Regions from separate parts of the Streptomyces altiplanensis genome, predicted to be linked through region 2. Evidence: riboswitches for the same ligand, from Rfam matches in the RefSeq annotation. Region 2 holds a riboswitch; each other region holds the start of a gene.

Region 1 (5,023 bases), on a different contig from region 2:
GGTGACCACACGCTCCGGGGCCTTGTCGTAGCTCTTCTTCTGACCGCAGTTCTCGACGGTCACCGGATAGTGGCCGCCGCCTGCCCCGGCACCCTTGTTCTCTGCGTCCTGAGAGGTGACCTGCGCGCCGCAGCCGGTGAGGAACAGTGCGGCGGCGAATACGAGTGCGGCGGGGCGTACGGGGTTCGGCATGGGGACAGTGGCTCCTCAGGAAGCGGGGTGAGTGGACGGGAGACGGTCGAAGAGCAGTTGTACGGCGCCGGACTCCGGATGCGGTACGCGGTGCGCCCGTACGCCGAAGACCTCGGCCAGCAGCTCGGGGGTGAGCACGTCGTGCGGAGCGCCGGAGGCGACGATCCGGCCGCTGTCGATGACATGGAGCAGATCGCAGTGGAGTGCGGCGAGGTTGAGGTCGTGCAGTGCGGTGAGCACGGTCAGCCCGCTGCCGCGCACCAGGGCCAGCACGTCCAGCTGCTGGGCGATGTCCAGGTGGTTGGTGGGCTCGTCGAGCACCAGTACCCGAGGCTGCTGAGCGAGCGCGCGGGCGATCAGGACCCGCTGCTTCTCGCCGCCGGAGAGAGTGAGGAAGCCACGGCCGGCGAGGTGACCGGCGCCGACCTGCGCCAGGGCGGCCTCGCACGTCCGCCGGTCCTCGTCGGTGGTCCGGGCCACCGACCGCTGGTGCGGCAGCCGCCCCATCGCCACGACTTCGGCGACCGTGAAGTCGAACTCGGTGACCACCTCCTGGGGCAGTGCGGCCAGCCGACGGGCGCCTTCGCGCGCGCTCAGGGCGTGGAGGTCCGCACCGTCGAGCCGGACTGTACCGGCCGAGGGACGCAGGGCCCGGTAGACGCAGCGCAGCAGGGTGGATTTCCCGCTGCCGTTGGGTCCGACAAGCCCGACGACCTGCCCGGCGGGCGCTCGCAGCGTGGCCTCCCGCACCAGCCGCGCACCGGAGATCTCGACCGTCAGTTCATCGATGTCGATCCGCATCACGCGCCTCCGAAGGTGTAGGAGCGACGGCGCATCAGCAGGACGAAGCACGGCACACCGATGACCGCGGTCAGTACGCCCACCGGCAGCTCGACGGGCGCGAGCACCACGCGCGACAGGATGTCCACCCAGATCAGCAGGACGGCGCCCGCGAGTGGTGCGACGGCCAGCAGCCGGCGGTGGTCCGCGCCGACCAGCATCCGTGCGGCGTGCGGGACCATCAGTCCGACGAAGCCGATCGCGCCGCTCACCGCCACCACCGCCCCGGTGACGGCCGCGCAGACCAGGAACAGTTCCTTGCGCAGTTTCCCCGCGTCCACCCCCAGGGCGGCCGCGGTCTCGTCGCCCATCGCCAGGGCGTTCAGGCGGCGCGCCGACACAGTGAGGTGGGCGAGGCCGGCGAGTACGGCTCCGGCGGCGATCGGTACGGAGGCCCAGTTGGCTCCGCCGAGGCTGCCGAGCAGCCACATCATCGCGGAGCGGGCCGCCTCACCACGCTCGGCCGCGAACACCATGAACGTCGTGACGGCCGAGAAGCCGTAGTACATCGCGGTGCCCGTCAGGACGAGCCGCAGTGGGGTCAGGCCGTCAGCGGTGCGGGCGATGGCGTACACCAGCGTCATGGCGAGGAGCGCGGAGAGGAAGGCCGCCGTGGACAGGGCCCAGAGACCGAGCGCGCCGAAGGCTCCGAACAGGAGCACGGCGTTGGCGCCGACGGCCGCGCCGGAGGAGATGCCGAGGACGAACGGGTCGGCGAGAGCGTTGCGGACCATGGCCTGCACGGCGACGCCGATGGCCGACAGGCCGGCCCCGACGACTGCGGCCAGTACGGCTCGTGGAAAGCGCAGTTCCCACACGATGGTGTAAGCCGGGACCTGGTCGGGGGATATGAGTCCGCCTGTCAGCCCGGCCCACAGATGGCGCAGCACCTCCCCCCAGGAGAGCCCCGACGCCCCGATCCCCGCCCCGCAGAGGATGGAGAGCACAAGCGCGGCGCACAGGGCGGTGAGGAGGAGCGGCAGTGACACGCGCTGGGGCGGCGCGGGGCCGGCGCCGGCGCGGGGCAGGTGCGGTGGCAGGGCGGGTTTGAGTTCGAGGGGTGTGGCCACGGGCGGTTCGCTTTCGCCTCGGGCCGTGCACCTGCGTGAGCAAAGGAGCGGCCCGGGACGCCGGGCGCCCTGCGCAGCGCCCTCTCGCAGTCCACGGCGAATTGACAGGAGCCATCACCACCGCGGGTAACCGGGCTTACGGGGCCACGTGTTGGGCTCCGCCTACCGTTGCGGGTCAGCGCCGGACTTCGACCGGACTTCCCCCGCGGGGCGCTTGCAGCTTAGCGCGTACGGAAGGGCGCCCCGCCAGGGGAGAATCCGGCGCACACCCCGTCGTGCACACGCAGCGTGGCCGGATCCGTGCCGGCGTTCGCGGCTTCCGTCTGCTGCCGGCCCCGGACAGAGCGGCTCGCGCCCAGGGCCGCGGCCGGCCGGCACGCCCTGGAGCAGGGCGCCCCCGCGAGACCGCGGCCCGTCTCGGTCTCCCGGCACGGTGGCGGGAATCAGCCCTGCGCGGCGGCGCGGAGCGCGAGGAGCAAGGGTGGCCGTCGTCACTGCGACGCAGCCTCCGGCGTGGCACGCAGGGTGGTCTCCAGTTCGGCGGGGGAGGTGAACACGTGCCCCTGGAGCCCCAGTTCCTGGGCGGCCCGGACGTTCTCGGCCCGGTCGTCGACGAACAGGATCTCATCAGGGGGCAGTCCCAGTGCCCTGACACACCACTGGTAGGCGGCCGGTTCGGGCTTGACGCTGCCGATCCGGCAGGAGAAGCCGATCACCGAGAAGTGCTCCAGCCAGGGCTCGCTGGTCTCGTAGCGCACGGCCAGTTCCTCGGGGATGTTGGAGAGCAGGCCGCAGGTGATCCCGCGGTCGGCGAGGGCGGTGAGCAGATCGACGCTGCGCTGGTCGGTCTCGCTCCAGCCGGCCAGGTCGGCGGCTATCAGATCGTCGGTCAGGCGCGCGTCCAGAGAGATTCCGAGCTCGGCGCAGACCCCCTTCCAGTACGCCGGACCGGTCACGTCGCCGCGGTCGTAGGGGGTGCGCCGGGACCAGTACGCCTCCCAGAACCGGTCGCTTTCGCCGCCGGCCGTGCGTTCCAGCACAGCTCGGGACTCGGGTGACTGGACACGCGCTATGACACCGAACATGTCGAAGAGAACGGCTTTCATGCCTCGGTTGCCTCAGTTCCTCGGGTCGCGGCGGCGTCCGTCCGGCTCGCTTCGCGTGGGCGGGAGACACCATCGGGGTCGGGTGCGTTCGTGTGCAGCCACAGGCTCAGGACCGCACAGGCGACGGCGAGTGCGAACAGCACCAGCGGCACCGCCTTCACGTCCATCGTGTCGATCACCCCGCCGAGCAGCGGCGGGAAGGCCACACCGCCGATCATCGAGGCGGCGATCACATAGGCGCCGGCACCCGCCAAGCCGGGCACGGCGCGGTTCAGCCAGGGCAGACAGGTCGGGAAGATGGGCGCGATCATCAGGCCGACACCGAAGTAGGCGTACGGGGCGAGCGCCGGAACGGTCGCCAGGAGCAGGAAGCCCGCCATGCCGGCGCAGCAGACGATCAGGATCGCCGGTGCGGAGAAGCGCAGGCTGAGCGGGGCGGCGATGAACCGGCCGATCGTCATGGCGGCCCAGTACGCCGATGTCGCCGTCGCGGCGGTGGCGGCGCCGTACCCCACCGCTTCGAGGTGGGTGGGCTCCCAGCCGCCGACCCCGGTCTCGATGGCCACGTGCAGGACGTAGACGCCGATGAACACCGCGATGATCGGAAGGACCCGGGCCCCGCCCGCCGAAGCGCCTTCCGCCACGACCGGCTCGGGCTCCTTGGCGGCCACCCCGCCCAGCGTGAACAGGATCAGCACGCAGAGCACTCCGATGCCGATGAAGATCGCCGGGTAGTTCGCCGCGCCGAGCCGGGCGATCAGGGCCGGGCCGGCGATGGCGCCGACACCGAAGTGGCCGTTGAGCAGGTTGAGCATGGCGGTGCTGCGGCGGCCGAAGCCGATGGCGAAGAGCTGGTTCAGGCCGTAGTCGATGCCGCCGAAACCCAGGCCGATGACGAAAGTGCCGGTCAGCGCGAGGCCCCAACTCGGGGAGAACGCGAAGCCGACCGCGCCGGCCGCCATGAGCAGGTAGGAGCCGCCGAGCAGCACGCGGTTGCTCAGACGGCCCCTGAGGACGTGGTAGACCAGCACGCCCAGCAGGGCGCCGATGAAGTGTGCGCTGAGGCTCAGCCCGGCCGTGGCCGGGCTGAGCCCGTACTCGTCGCGCAGCGCCGGGATCGCCGGACCGTAGAGCGCTTGCAGGGCTCCGATCACCATGAACGCCACGCACGAGGCGGCGATCGCGACGGTGGTGAGCAGCGGCCTTCCCGCGTCCGGCGGGCCGGCCTCACTGGTTGCGGGCATCGTTCTCCTCACCGTTTCATCATTGACTGTTGAACGAACATGATTCGCGTTTGAAGACCGCTTGAATTCACACAATGAGCCGAACATTACTCACGAGAGTCGTTCGTTTCAACAGTTCTGATGTGCGTATGCTCGCGAGGGCGCTCTTCTGTGCTACAAGCAGAAACATGAACGTGATGGAGAGGCACAAGTTCGTCGTGGCGCTGCTCATGAAGGAGAACCGCGCGACCGTGGCCGAGCTGGCCCGGGCCACCGGGGCGTCGGAGATGACCATTCGCCGGGACCTGGAGGTCCTGGAGTCCCGGGGCGCGCTGCGCCGGGTGCGGGGAGGCGCGCTGAGCAACCTGCCCGGTGGTGTCGAGCCGCCGTACGCCATTCGTGCCATGTCCGAGGTGCAGGCCAAGGAGCGGCTGGCCCGCACGGTGGTCGGCCTGCTGACCGACGGCGAGACGGTCGCCCTGGACACCGGCACGACGGCCGTCGCCATCGCCAAGGCCATGGCCGGCCGTCAGCTGACGGTCACTCCGCTCTCCCTGCACGCCGCCTTCACTCTCTCCGGGCACTCCGGCAT
Region 2 (5,023 bases):
AGAGCTGGCGCGAGAGGTAGAGGCGCGCCTCGGGGGAGTTGATGTGCTTGTAGAGGGTCAGCACCAGGTTGTTGGAGACGATCGAGTCGCCCGTCGCGAAGAACGCGACCAGCCGGCCGATCATGTGCTGCTCACCGGGCGAGAGCTTCGCGAGGTCGGCGACGTCCGAGTGGAGGTCGACCTCCTCCACCGTCCAGGTGTTCTTGATCGCGTCCCGGTAGCGCTCGTAGAAGTCCGGGTAGCGCATGGGGCGCAGCGTCAGCTCGAAGCCCGGGTCGAGAAGGTTCTTGTCGGGGTTGGTCGACATTACTGGCACGCCTCGCAGGACTCGGGGTTCTCAAGGGAGCAGGCGATCGCGTCCGCGTCGGGCGCGGTGGCCTGCTGTACGGGGATGGGGGTGGCGGGCGCCGCGGCCGCCGCGCCGGAGCCGGCGGCCCGGGCGATGCGGGTCGCGGGGCGCGAGCGCAGGTAGTACGTCGTCTTCAGCCCCTTCTTCCAGGCGTACGCGTACATCGAGGAGAGCTTCCCGATGGTCGGCGTCTCCAGGAAGAGGTTCAGGGACTGCGACTGGTCGAGGTACGGCGTACGGGCCGCCGCCATGTCGATCAGGCCGCGCTGCGGGATCTCCCACGCGGTGCGGTAGAGCGCCCGCACCTCCTCGGGGATCCAGCTGAAGCCCTGCACCGAGCCGCTGGACTCGCGCAGCGCCTCGCGGGACTGGGCGTCCCAGACGCCGAGCTTCTTCAGGTCCTCCACCAGGTAGGCGTTGACCTGGAGGAACTCACCGCTGAGCGTCTCGCGCTTGAAGAGGTTGGAGACCTGCGGCTCGATGCACTCGTACACGCCCGCGATCGACGCGATGGTCGCGGTCGGAGCGATCGCGAGGAGCAGGGAGTTGCGCATTCCGGTCTTGGCGACACGGGCGCGCAGCGCGTCCCACCGCTCGGGCCAGGTGACCTCGACGCCGTAGTGGTCGGGGTGCAGGACGCCGCGCGCCGCGCGGGTCTTCTCCCAGGCCGGGAGCGGGCCGCTGACCTCGGCGAGGTCGCAGGACGCCTCGTACGCGGCGAGCATGATGCGCTCGGCGATCCGCGTGGAGAGGGCGAGGGCCTCGGGGGAGTCGAAGGGCAGGCGCAGCTTGAAGAAGACGTCCTGGAGACCCATCGCGCCCAGGCCCACCGGACGCCACTTGGCGTTGGAGCGGCCGGCCTGCTCGGTCGGGTAGAAGTTGATGTCGACGACGCGGTCGAGGAACGTGACGGCCGTACGGACGGTCTCGTCCAGGCGCTCCCAGTCGATGTCGCCGTTCCCGGTCACGAACGAACCGAGATTGACGGAACCGAGGTTGCAGACGGCCGTCTCCCCGTCGTCCGTGACCTCCAGGATCTCGGTGCACAGGTTCGAGGAGTGGACCACCGAGCCGGGCTCCGCCGTCTGGTTCGCCGTACGGTTCGACGCGTCCTTGAACGTCATCCAGCCGTTGCCGGTCTGCGCCAGGGTGCGCATCATCCGGCCGTACAGCTGGCGCGCGGGAATCGTCGTACGGGCCAGGCCGTCCGCCTCGGCCTTGCGGTACGCCCGGTCGAACGCGTCGCCCCACAGGTCGACGAGCTCGGGAACGTCGGAGGGCGAGAACAGCGACCAGTCGGTGTCCGCGTCGACGCGCCGCATGAACTCGTCGGGGATCCAGTGCGCGAGGTTCAGGTTGTGCGTACGCCGCGCCTCCTCGCCCGTGTTGTCGCGCAGCTCCAGGAACTCCTCGATGTCCGCGTGCCACGTCTCCAGGTAGACGCAGGCCGCGCCCTTGCGCCGGCCGCCCTGGTTCACGGCGGCGACCGACGAGTCGAGGGTGCGCAGGAAGGGGACGATGCCGTTGGAGTGGCCGTTGGTGCCGCGGATCAGGGAGCCGCGGGCGCGGATACGGGAGTACGAGAGGCCGATGCCGCCCGCGTGCTTGGAGAGGCGCGCGACCTCGTGGTAGCGGCCGTAGATCGAGTCGAGCTCGTCGAGCGGCGAGTCCAGCAGGTAGCAGGACGACATCTGCGGGTGGCGCGTACCGGAGTTGAAGAGCGTGGGCGAGGACGGCAGGTAGTCCAGGCGGCTCATCAGGCGGTACAGCGCGGCGACCTCGTCGGCGGCCTCGGGGGAGTCGTCCTTGGCCAGACCGGACGCCACGCGCAGCATGAAGTGCTGGGGCGTCTCGATGACCTGACGGGTGATGGGGTGGCGCAGGAGGTAGCGGCTGTAGACCGTGCGCAGGCCGAAGTAGCCGAAGCGGTCGTCGGCGGCCGGGTCGGCCAGCGCGTCGAGGCGGGCCGCGTGGGCGGACACGAACTCGGCCGTACGGTCGGCGATCAGGCCCTCGCGGTGGCCGACGGAGACCGACTCGGAGAAGGTGCGGACGCCCTGCGTCGCCGCCTCGTCCCGGATCGTGCGGGTCAGCAGCCGGGCCGCGAGGCGGGAGTACGCCGGGTCCTCGGAGATCAGCCCGGCGGCGGCGTCGGTGGCGAGGCCCCGCAGCTCGGCCGCGTCCGACGCCGCGTTGCGGCCGCGCAGGGCGGCCGCGGCGACTCTGCCCGGGTCGGTGTCGGGGAGGTCGGCGGTCAGGTCGGTGAGGGTCCGCAGGAGCGCGGTCCCGGGGCCGTCGGACGACTGCGTCGACTCCGTTGAACCCGTCGGCTCCGTGGCAGTTGCCGGATCGGCTGGCGCGATGGTCACGGGGTGCTCTCCCTCGCTCGGCTCGGGGCCGGCGGGGAACGGGGGGCGTACGGGCACGCCTCACCCCTGAGGGGCGGCACACCACGCAGCGTCCACCGGCCCAACCGCGAGGCCCGGACGTGTCGGTATCCGGTTCGGTCGAGCCGGATACGCCGTCGGCAGGTCCTCGGACTCCTGGGTGCGCAAAAGCGTACCGATCACACCGTTGCGGGACAGTTCCGGATTCGCACCGGATTCCCCTGCGGCGACAGCGAGGTTGAGCATACATGTGGGGGCGGCTGGGTGTTGCACCCCCCAGATGTTGTGTCGGGTGGCCGATGTCATGGCGAGGGCGGAAATTTCTCCTCCCCGTCCGTGGCCGGAAAAGGGCACGCTCCGGGCCCCCTGGCACAGCCTCCGGCCGCGTGCCCCCAGGCGCCGGGCGGGCCTGACGCGGTGCGCGGGTGCGGTGGATTCCCTGCTTCGCGCGGGACACGCGAACGGGCCGCCGCACCCCCCGGAGGGGACGCGGCGGCCCGTGGGAATCGCTCAGCAGCAGCGGAAGCCCTCGCGGGGGTCCGCCTCCCGGGCGTCCGTGCGGCTGCGTTCGAACGCGCGCCGGGACATGACCGGCGCCTCGGGGTCGCAGGACCTCGCGTGCGCCACGTACCGGTCGTACGCCGCCTCGCCGGTCAGTTCGCGGACGTACCAGCGGATCCGGCCCGCCGCGCGGCGCACGCCCGTCAGGGTCATTCGGGGGTCCCCGCGCCGGCCGCCGCGGCCTCCTTGCGGGTGTCGCCCTCCGGACCGACGCCGGCCGCGGCCAGCTCGGCCTTCTCCTCCTTGGTCGCGATGATCGAGGCGGGGGCGACGATCCTGGACTCGACGTACGGCGCCTCGTGGAGCTTGACGCTCTCGGGGGCGCGGACGGCCTTGAGGCAGACCCGGCCGGCGTCCGCGAGCACCACGAGGATGAGGACCGCGAAGAGTGCGCACAGCACGCCGTCGACCGTCGAGTTGGTGACCACGGTGTGCATCTGGTCCATGTTCTTGGCGGGCGGCAGCACCTGGCCCGAGTCGATGCCCGCCTGGTACTTGTCGCGCTGGGCGAAGAAGCCGACCTTCACGTCGTCCGAGAAGATCTTCTGCCAGCTGGCGGTGAGCGTGACCGCCACGTCCCAGGCGAGCGGTACCCCGGTGACCCACGCCCACTTCAGACGGCCGGACTTGACGAGCAGCACGGTGCAGACGGCGAGGGCGACGGCGGCCAGCAGCTGGTTCGCGATGCCGAACAGCGGGAAGAGCTGGTTGATGCCGCCCAGCGGGTCGTGCACGCCGACCCACAGGAAGTAGCCCCAGCCGCCGACCACGACCGCGCTGGCGAACCAGACGCCCGGCTTCCAGCTGACCTCGCGGAACGGCTTGTAGACGTTGCCCAGCATGTCCTGGAGCATGAAGCGCCCGACGCGGGTGCCCGCGTCCACCGTCGTGAGGATGAACAGCGCCTCGAACATGATCGCGAAGTGGTACCAGAACGCCTTCATGGCGGTGCCGCCGACGACCGCGGAGAAGATCTCCGACATGCCGAGCGCAAAGGTCGGCGCGCCACCGGTGCGCGAGAGCAGGCTCTGCTCCTCGACGTCCTTCGCCGCCTGGGCGAGCGCCTCCGGGGAGATGGAGAAGCCCAGGTTGGTCACCGCTTCGGACGCCGCCTGGACGCTGTCCCCGACCACGCCGACCGGCGAGTTGATGGCGAAGTACAGACCCGGGTCGATGATGCACGCCGTGATCATCGCCATCACCGCGACGAACGACTCGGTCAGCATCGCGCCGTAGCCGATCATCCGGATCTGCGTCTCCTTCTGGACCATCTTCGGGGTGGTGCCCGAGGAGACCAGGGAGTGGAAGCCGGAGAGCGCGCCGCAGGCGATGGTGATGAAGACGAACGGGAACATCGAGCCGGCGAAGACGGGGCCCGTGCCGCTGGTCGCGAAGTCGGTGACCGCGGGCATCTTCATCGTCGGCAGCGCGATGAAGACGCCGAGGGCGAGCAGCCCGATCGTGCCGACCTTCATGAAGGTGGAGAGGTAGTCGCGCGGGGCCAGCAGCAGCCACACCGGCAGGACCGAGGCGAGGAAGCCGTACACGATCATCCAGATGACGAGCGTGCCCGGCTCCAGCGTGAACGTGTCCGCCCACGAGGACTCCGCGACCCAGCCGCCCGAGACGATCGCGAGCAGCAGCAGCGCGACGCCGATGACGGAGACCTCGCTGACCCGGCCGGGACGCAGGATGCGCAGGTAGACGCCCATGAAGAGGGCGATCG
Region 3 (5,023 bases), on a different contig from region 2:
GAGCGACCCGCACCTGATGGAGACCTCCGCGACCGTGCGGCTGCCTCCCGCCCAGGACGAGAAGTACCTGGTCATCGGCGGCGGCGGCGTCGGCGAGTCGGAGAAGTCCAGCGAGAAGTCGCGCCTCGTCGACCTCAAGGAGTCCAATCCCCGCTTCAGGGACGGCGCCTCGCTCGACCAGGGCACCCGCTACCCCAGCGCGTCCCTGTTGCCCGACGACACCGTCCTGATCACCGGCGGTTCCCACGACTACCGCGGGCGCGGCGGCTCGGACATCCTCCAGGCGCGGCTGTACGACGCCGAGACCGGCACGTACCGCCGGGTGGCCGACCCGGCCGTGGGCCGCAACTACCACTCGGGGTCGCTGCTGCTCCCCGACGGACGCGTCATGATCTTCGGGTCCGACTCGCTCTACGCCGACAAGGCCAACACCAGGCCCGGCACCTTCGAGCAGCGCATCGAGATCTACACGCCGCCGTACCTCTTCAGGGACACGCGGCCGAAGCTCACCGGCGGACCGAAGAAGATCGCGCGGGGCGCCACGGCGGCCTTCAGGTCGGCGCACGCCGCGTCCGTCAGGGACGCGAAGCTGATGCGGCCCAGCGCCGTCACCCATGTCACCGACGTCGACCAGCGCACGGTCGCACTGAAGACGGAGAAGACGGCGGACGGCATCTCCGTCACCGTGCCGAAGAACCGGGCGCTGGTCCCGTCCGGCTACTACATGCTGTTCGTGACGGACGGCCAGGGCACTCCCTCGGAGGGCGTCTGGGTCGAGGTCCCGTAGCTGGGCGCGGGCGTGAGCGCGCGCAGGTGGCAACGGCGCGGAGGGGGCCGCCTCGTCGGGGCGGCCCCCTCCGCGCGTGAGCCGTGGTTACGTCTTCGCGTTGCGGGCCAGTTCGAGCGCGTACTCCTCGTACCACTCGCCCGCCTTCGGGCCGCCCTTGCAGTCGCCGTCCGACTCGCCGGGGCGCTTGATCCACAGGTAGGCGTCGACCAGGTCGTCGCCGGTCTTGGTGGTCGGCTTCTCACCGAGCGCGCGGCCCGGCGGGTTGCACCAGTTCTCCGCGGGGTCGCCCCCGGTGTACGGGCCGTTGCCGTTGCGGCTGGTGTCGATCACGAAGGGCTTGTTGCCGACCTTCGCCGAGAGCCTCTTGCCGAAGTCCTTGCTCACCTCGGTGGTCTGGAAGTTGGAGACGTTCACCGAGAAGCCGTCGGCTTCCGCGATACCCGCCCGCTGGAGCGGCTCGAACAGCGCGTCGGGCGACTTCCAGCCCGCGTTGCCCGCGTCCAGGTACACCTTGGCCTTCGGCTGCCGCTTGAGCCGCGTGACGGCGCCCTCGAGGAGGTCGTACCGCTCCTCGTGGAACTCCTCCGGCGTACAGCCGTCGACCAGGTGCAGCAGCGCGTCCGGCTCCAGGATCACAGTGGCCGGGCGCTCGCCGATGCCCTTGGCGATCCCGTCGACCCACGCGCGGTAGGCGTCACCGTCGGCCGCGCCGCCCTTCGAGAACTGTCCGCAGTCGCGGTGCGGGATGTTGTAGAGGACGAGCAGCGCGTCACGGTCGGCCTTCTCGGCCGCCTCGGTGAAGCCCTTGGCCTGCGCCTCGGCGTTCTCCGGGAGGATCCACTCGGCGGCCGGCTGCTCGGCGATCCTCCTGATCAGCCCGGCCTTCTCGTCGTCGCCCTTCTCGGCGTACTCCGCGACCTGCCGGGCGGCCTTCCCTTCCGGATTGACCCAGTACGGGTCGCTGCCCTTCGGCTGCTGCTTCACCGACGGCTGCTTCGTCTCGTCGCCCCCGTCGCCGTCGGACGAGGAACAGCCCGTCAGCAGCAGCGCGGCCCCCACGACCCCCACCCCGGCCACCCGGACACCCCTGCGCCTACGGCCGCTGTAACTGCCGTACATCCACTCCCCCTTGACCGCACCGACATAGATGAGAGCCCCCCGGCCCCTCCCGGACACATCCGGTCGAAACCATCCTGACACACGGGTCCGTGACGGGACATGGGAGACAGGGGCGGGGCGGGCGCGCGCGGGGCGGGCGCGCGCGGCGGCCTGTTGACAGTGTCCAGACAGGCTGGAACCCTCCGGGGGACAACTGCACACATCGAGACGACGGTGGACAGGAACCCGGTGCGATTCCGGGGCGGTCCCGCCACTGTGACCGTACGAGAGCCCGGGCGCCCCGGCCGGGGCGCCCTCGTACGGAAGTCAGGAACTGACCCGTCGTTCTCCTGCCATGGGGCGTGGAAACCCCAGAAGGAGGCTCACCGGTATGTCACTGCACACCGCGCAGCACACCGACACCGCGGCGGTCGCGTCCGCCGCGACCAGCACCCGCGACTGGCTGATCATGGCCGCCGCGGCGATCGTCGCACTGATCGCGCTCTACGCGGTCTTCATGGACAACGGCACGGTCGTCTCCGCGACCGGCGACTACCTGCACGAGTTCTCGCACGACGGCCGGCACCTCTTCGGTGCCCCCTGCCACTGATCGGGGCCGTACGCACCATGTCCGCACCTGTCACACCCGTACTGCCCCTGCTCGGGCGCGGGCTGGCGGCGGGCGGGGTGGCCGGCCTTGCCGCCGGCCTCTTCTCGCTGCTCCTCGCCGAGCCCCTGATGGACCGCGCGATCCGCCTCGAAGAGGCACGTTCCGCCGCCGCGGAGCATGCGCACGGGGCGGCCGCCACGGCCGTCCAGCACCACGAGGAACTCTTCTCCCGCTCCACCCAGCACGCCGGCCTGGTCGTCACGGCGGTCGTCGCGGGTCTCGCGCTGGGCGTCCTGTCCGCCCTCGCGTACGCCCTGGTGCACCGCCGTACGGGGATCGGTGAACGGCCGTGGCCCCGCGCCCTGGCCTTCGGCGCGGCCGCGTTCCTGGCCGTCTCGCTGCTGCCGGGGCTCCGCTACCCCGCCAGCCCGCCGGGTGTCGGGGACTCCGGCACCGTGGCCGACCGCCAGGCCCTGTGGCTGGCCGCCGTCGTGATCGGCGTCCTCGGCATGGTCCTGGCGTGGCAGGTGTACGTACGCCTCGCCGGCCGGCCGGTCCCGGTCCGCCAGGTCGCGGTGGCCGCGACGGCGGTGGCGACGCTGGCGGTGCTCTTCGCGCTGCCGGGCAACCCGGACGAGGTGCCGGTGGCGGCGACGCTGCTGTGGGACTTCCGGATGCTGTCGCTGGCCTCGCACGCGCTGCTGTGGGCGGTGTTCGCGGCGGTGTTCGGCGGGCTCGGACTGCGGGCCGCGGGGCGCGCGCGGGGCTTGGCCCCGGGTCCCGCTCCTCAGACGCCGGACGGTCTGGAGGCGCCCGTCAGGTAGGCCGACACCACGACGTTCGCCGTGTAGGTGCGGGCCTTCTTGTCGTACGTGCCCCCGCAGGTGATCAGGCGCAGTTCCGCCCGGCCGCTCTGGCGGGGGCCGTACACCTTCTGCGGGTCGAAGCGTTCGCGGGTGAAGACCTGGACGTCGTCGACGGTGAACTCCAGGCTCTCGCCGCCGGCCCCCGTCACCCGGACCTCAGCGCCGGGGCGGGTCGCGCTCAGGTGGTAGAAGACGGCCGGTCTGCTCTCGGTGTCGACATGGCCGACGAGCAGGGCGGCCCCCGCCTCGCCCGGCCTGGTCCCGTCCCCGTACCAGCCGACCTTCGACGGCTGGTCGTACGGCGGCGGATCGACGGCGCCCGTCGTGTCGAGCCCGCGCGGCACGACGGGTGCCGCGACGCCTGTGGACGGCACCTCGACGCGCTGCGGCGCCACGCCCTCGACGGGGGGATGCGGCGGAGGCAGCACCGCCCCCAGCGGACGGCCGACCGCGGCCACGTCTCCGGTGGTCGGTGCCGAGCTGCCGCCGGGGCCGTCGGTCGTCTGGCGGCCCCACAGCGACAGTCCGAGCAGCAGCACCGCCCAGGCGATACCGGTCAGCAGCCGTCCGCCGCCGGACGGCCTGTCCTCGCCGGACATGTCAGTCCGTGTCCGTACGACGGCGGCGCGCACTCCGGTACGCCACGGCCACGGCCGCCACACCCGCCAGCACGAGGCCGATCACGGTGTGCGGCGTCCCGGGCCCGTCCTCCTCGGCCGCGGCGAGCTGCGCCGTACCGCCGCCGCCCGCGTGCACGGGGGCGTGAGGAGTCGGGTGATGGTCCGGGCGGTGGTCGGGACGCTGGTCCGGACGGTGATCGGAGCCCTGGTCCGGACGGTGGTCGGGACGCTGGCCGGAATCCTGGTCCGGACGGTGATCGGGACGCTGCTCGGAACCCTGGTCCGCGTACTGATCGGGGCGCTGCTCGGAACCCTGGTCCGCGTACTGATCCGGGCGCTGCTCGGAACCCTGGTCCGGACGGCGGTCGGGACGCTGCTCGGAACCCTGGTCCGCGTACTGATCGGGACGCTGCTCGGAACCCTGGTCCGGGCGGCGGTCCGGGCGGCGGTCGGGTTTGTCCTGAGGGACGACGGTGACGGTCCCGGTGGCCTGGCCGCCGTCCTTGCACTTCACCCGGATCTCGTAGTCCTTGGGCTGGGCGTCCGACCGGATGTGGGCCTCGGTGAAGAGGGCACCGCGGTCCGCGGCCGGGCTGAAGTGGACGGCCGTCGAGAAGGCGTCGGACGTGCCGGTGGCCTGCCCGCCCTTGCACACGTCGACCTGCAGATCCACCTCCCCGCCCGGCGTGATGGTGGACGGCGTGACGGCGATCCGGCCCTCGGCCCCGTCGCCGGCGTGGGCTGTCGCCGCCGGCGTGACGACCACCGCGGCCGCCACGCCGGCACACAGAGCAATCTGCAATGAGCGCATAGTGAACCTCCTGGTATTACGAAGATTCACCGGTACGGGCCGTTTCCGCATCTCCAGGGGCGCGCCAGTGCGCCGTACGGGCCCCTGGAGCGCGCCGCGGGGCGGCCGGGCCGGGCGGGCGGCCGGGTCAGACGCCGTCCGGCCGGGTCAGACGCGGTCGACGAGGTCCGCGATCGAATCGACGATCGTCGACGGCCGGAACGGGTAGCGGTCGATGTCCGCCGGTCC

Evidence for each region. Region 2 has a riboswitch for cobalamin ahead of ACWD0Y_RS07745 (ribonucleoside-diphosphate reductase subunit alpha). Riboswitches for the same ligand answer to the same signal wherever they lie in the genome.
Region 1: linked by a shared signal. The riboswitch ahead of ACWD0Y_RS16950 (FecCD family ABC transporter permease) and the one ahead of ACWD0Y_RS07745 (ribonucleoside-diphosphate reductase subunit alpha) in region 2 are both predicted to bind cobalamin.
Region 3: linked by a shared signal. The riboswitch ahead of ACWD0Y_RS01585 (CbtB domain-containing protein) and the one ahead of ACWD0Y_RS07745 (ribonucleoside-diphosphate reductase subunit alpha) in region 2 are both predicted to bind cobalamin.

Annotation. Positions count from the first base shown of each region.
Region 1 is NZ_JBSFUB010000033.1:36,404-41,426, reverse strand. Features, by position in the region: gene ACWD0Y_RS16960 (ABC transporter substrate-binding protein) at 1-192, opposite strand, end outside; gene ACWD0Y_RS16955 (ABC transporter ATP-binding protein) at 208-993, opposite strand; gene ACWD0Y_RS16950 (FecCD family ABC transporter permease) at 993-2,060, opposite strand; cobalamin riboswitch at 2,206-2,353, opposite strand; gene ACWD0Y_RS16945 (HAD family hydrolase) at 2,594-3,208, opposite strand; gene ACWD0Y_RS16940 (MFS transporter) at 3,205-4,452, opposite strand; gene ACWD0Y_RS16935 (DeoR/GlpR family DNA-binding transcription regulator) at 4,620-5,023, shown strand, end outside.
Region 2 is NZ_JBSFUB010000011.1:2,417-7,439, forward strand. Features, by position in the region: gene ACWD0Y_RS07740 (ribonucleotide-diphosphate reductase subunit beta) at 1-307, opposite strand, end outside; gene ACWD0Y_RS07745 (ribonucleoside-diphosphate reductase subunit alpha) at 307-2,718, opposite strand; cobalamin riboswitch at 2,859-2,982, opposite strand; gene ACWD0Y_RS07750 (YbdD/YjiX family protein) at 3,247-3,450, opposite strand; gene ACWD0Y_RS07755 (carbon starvation CstA family protein) at 3,447-5,023, opposite strand, start outside.
Region 3 is NZ_JBSFUB010000002.1:152,076-157,098, forward strand. Features, by position in the region: gene ACWD0Y_RS01575 (galactose oxidase-like domain-containing protein) at 1-787, shown strand, start outside; gene ACWD0Y_RS01580 (glycoside hydrolase family 6 protein) at 875-1,909, opposite strand; cobalamin riboswitch at 2,066-2,245, shown strand; gene ACWD0Y_RS01585 (CbtB domain-containing protein) at 2,280-2,498, shown strand; gene ACWD0Y_RS01590 (CbtA family protein) at 2,516-3,322, shown strand; gene ACWD0Y_RS01595 (class F sortase) at 3,286-3,963, opposite strand; partial or broken gene ACWD0Y_RS01600 (hypothetical protein) at 3,965-4,144, opposite strand; gene ACWD0Y_RS01605 (HAD-IIA family hydrolase) at 4,943-5,023, opposite strand, start outside.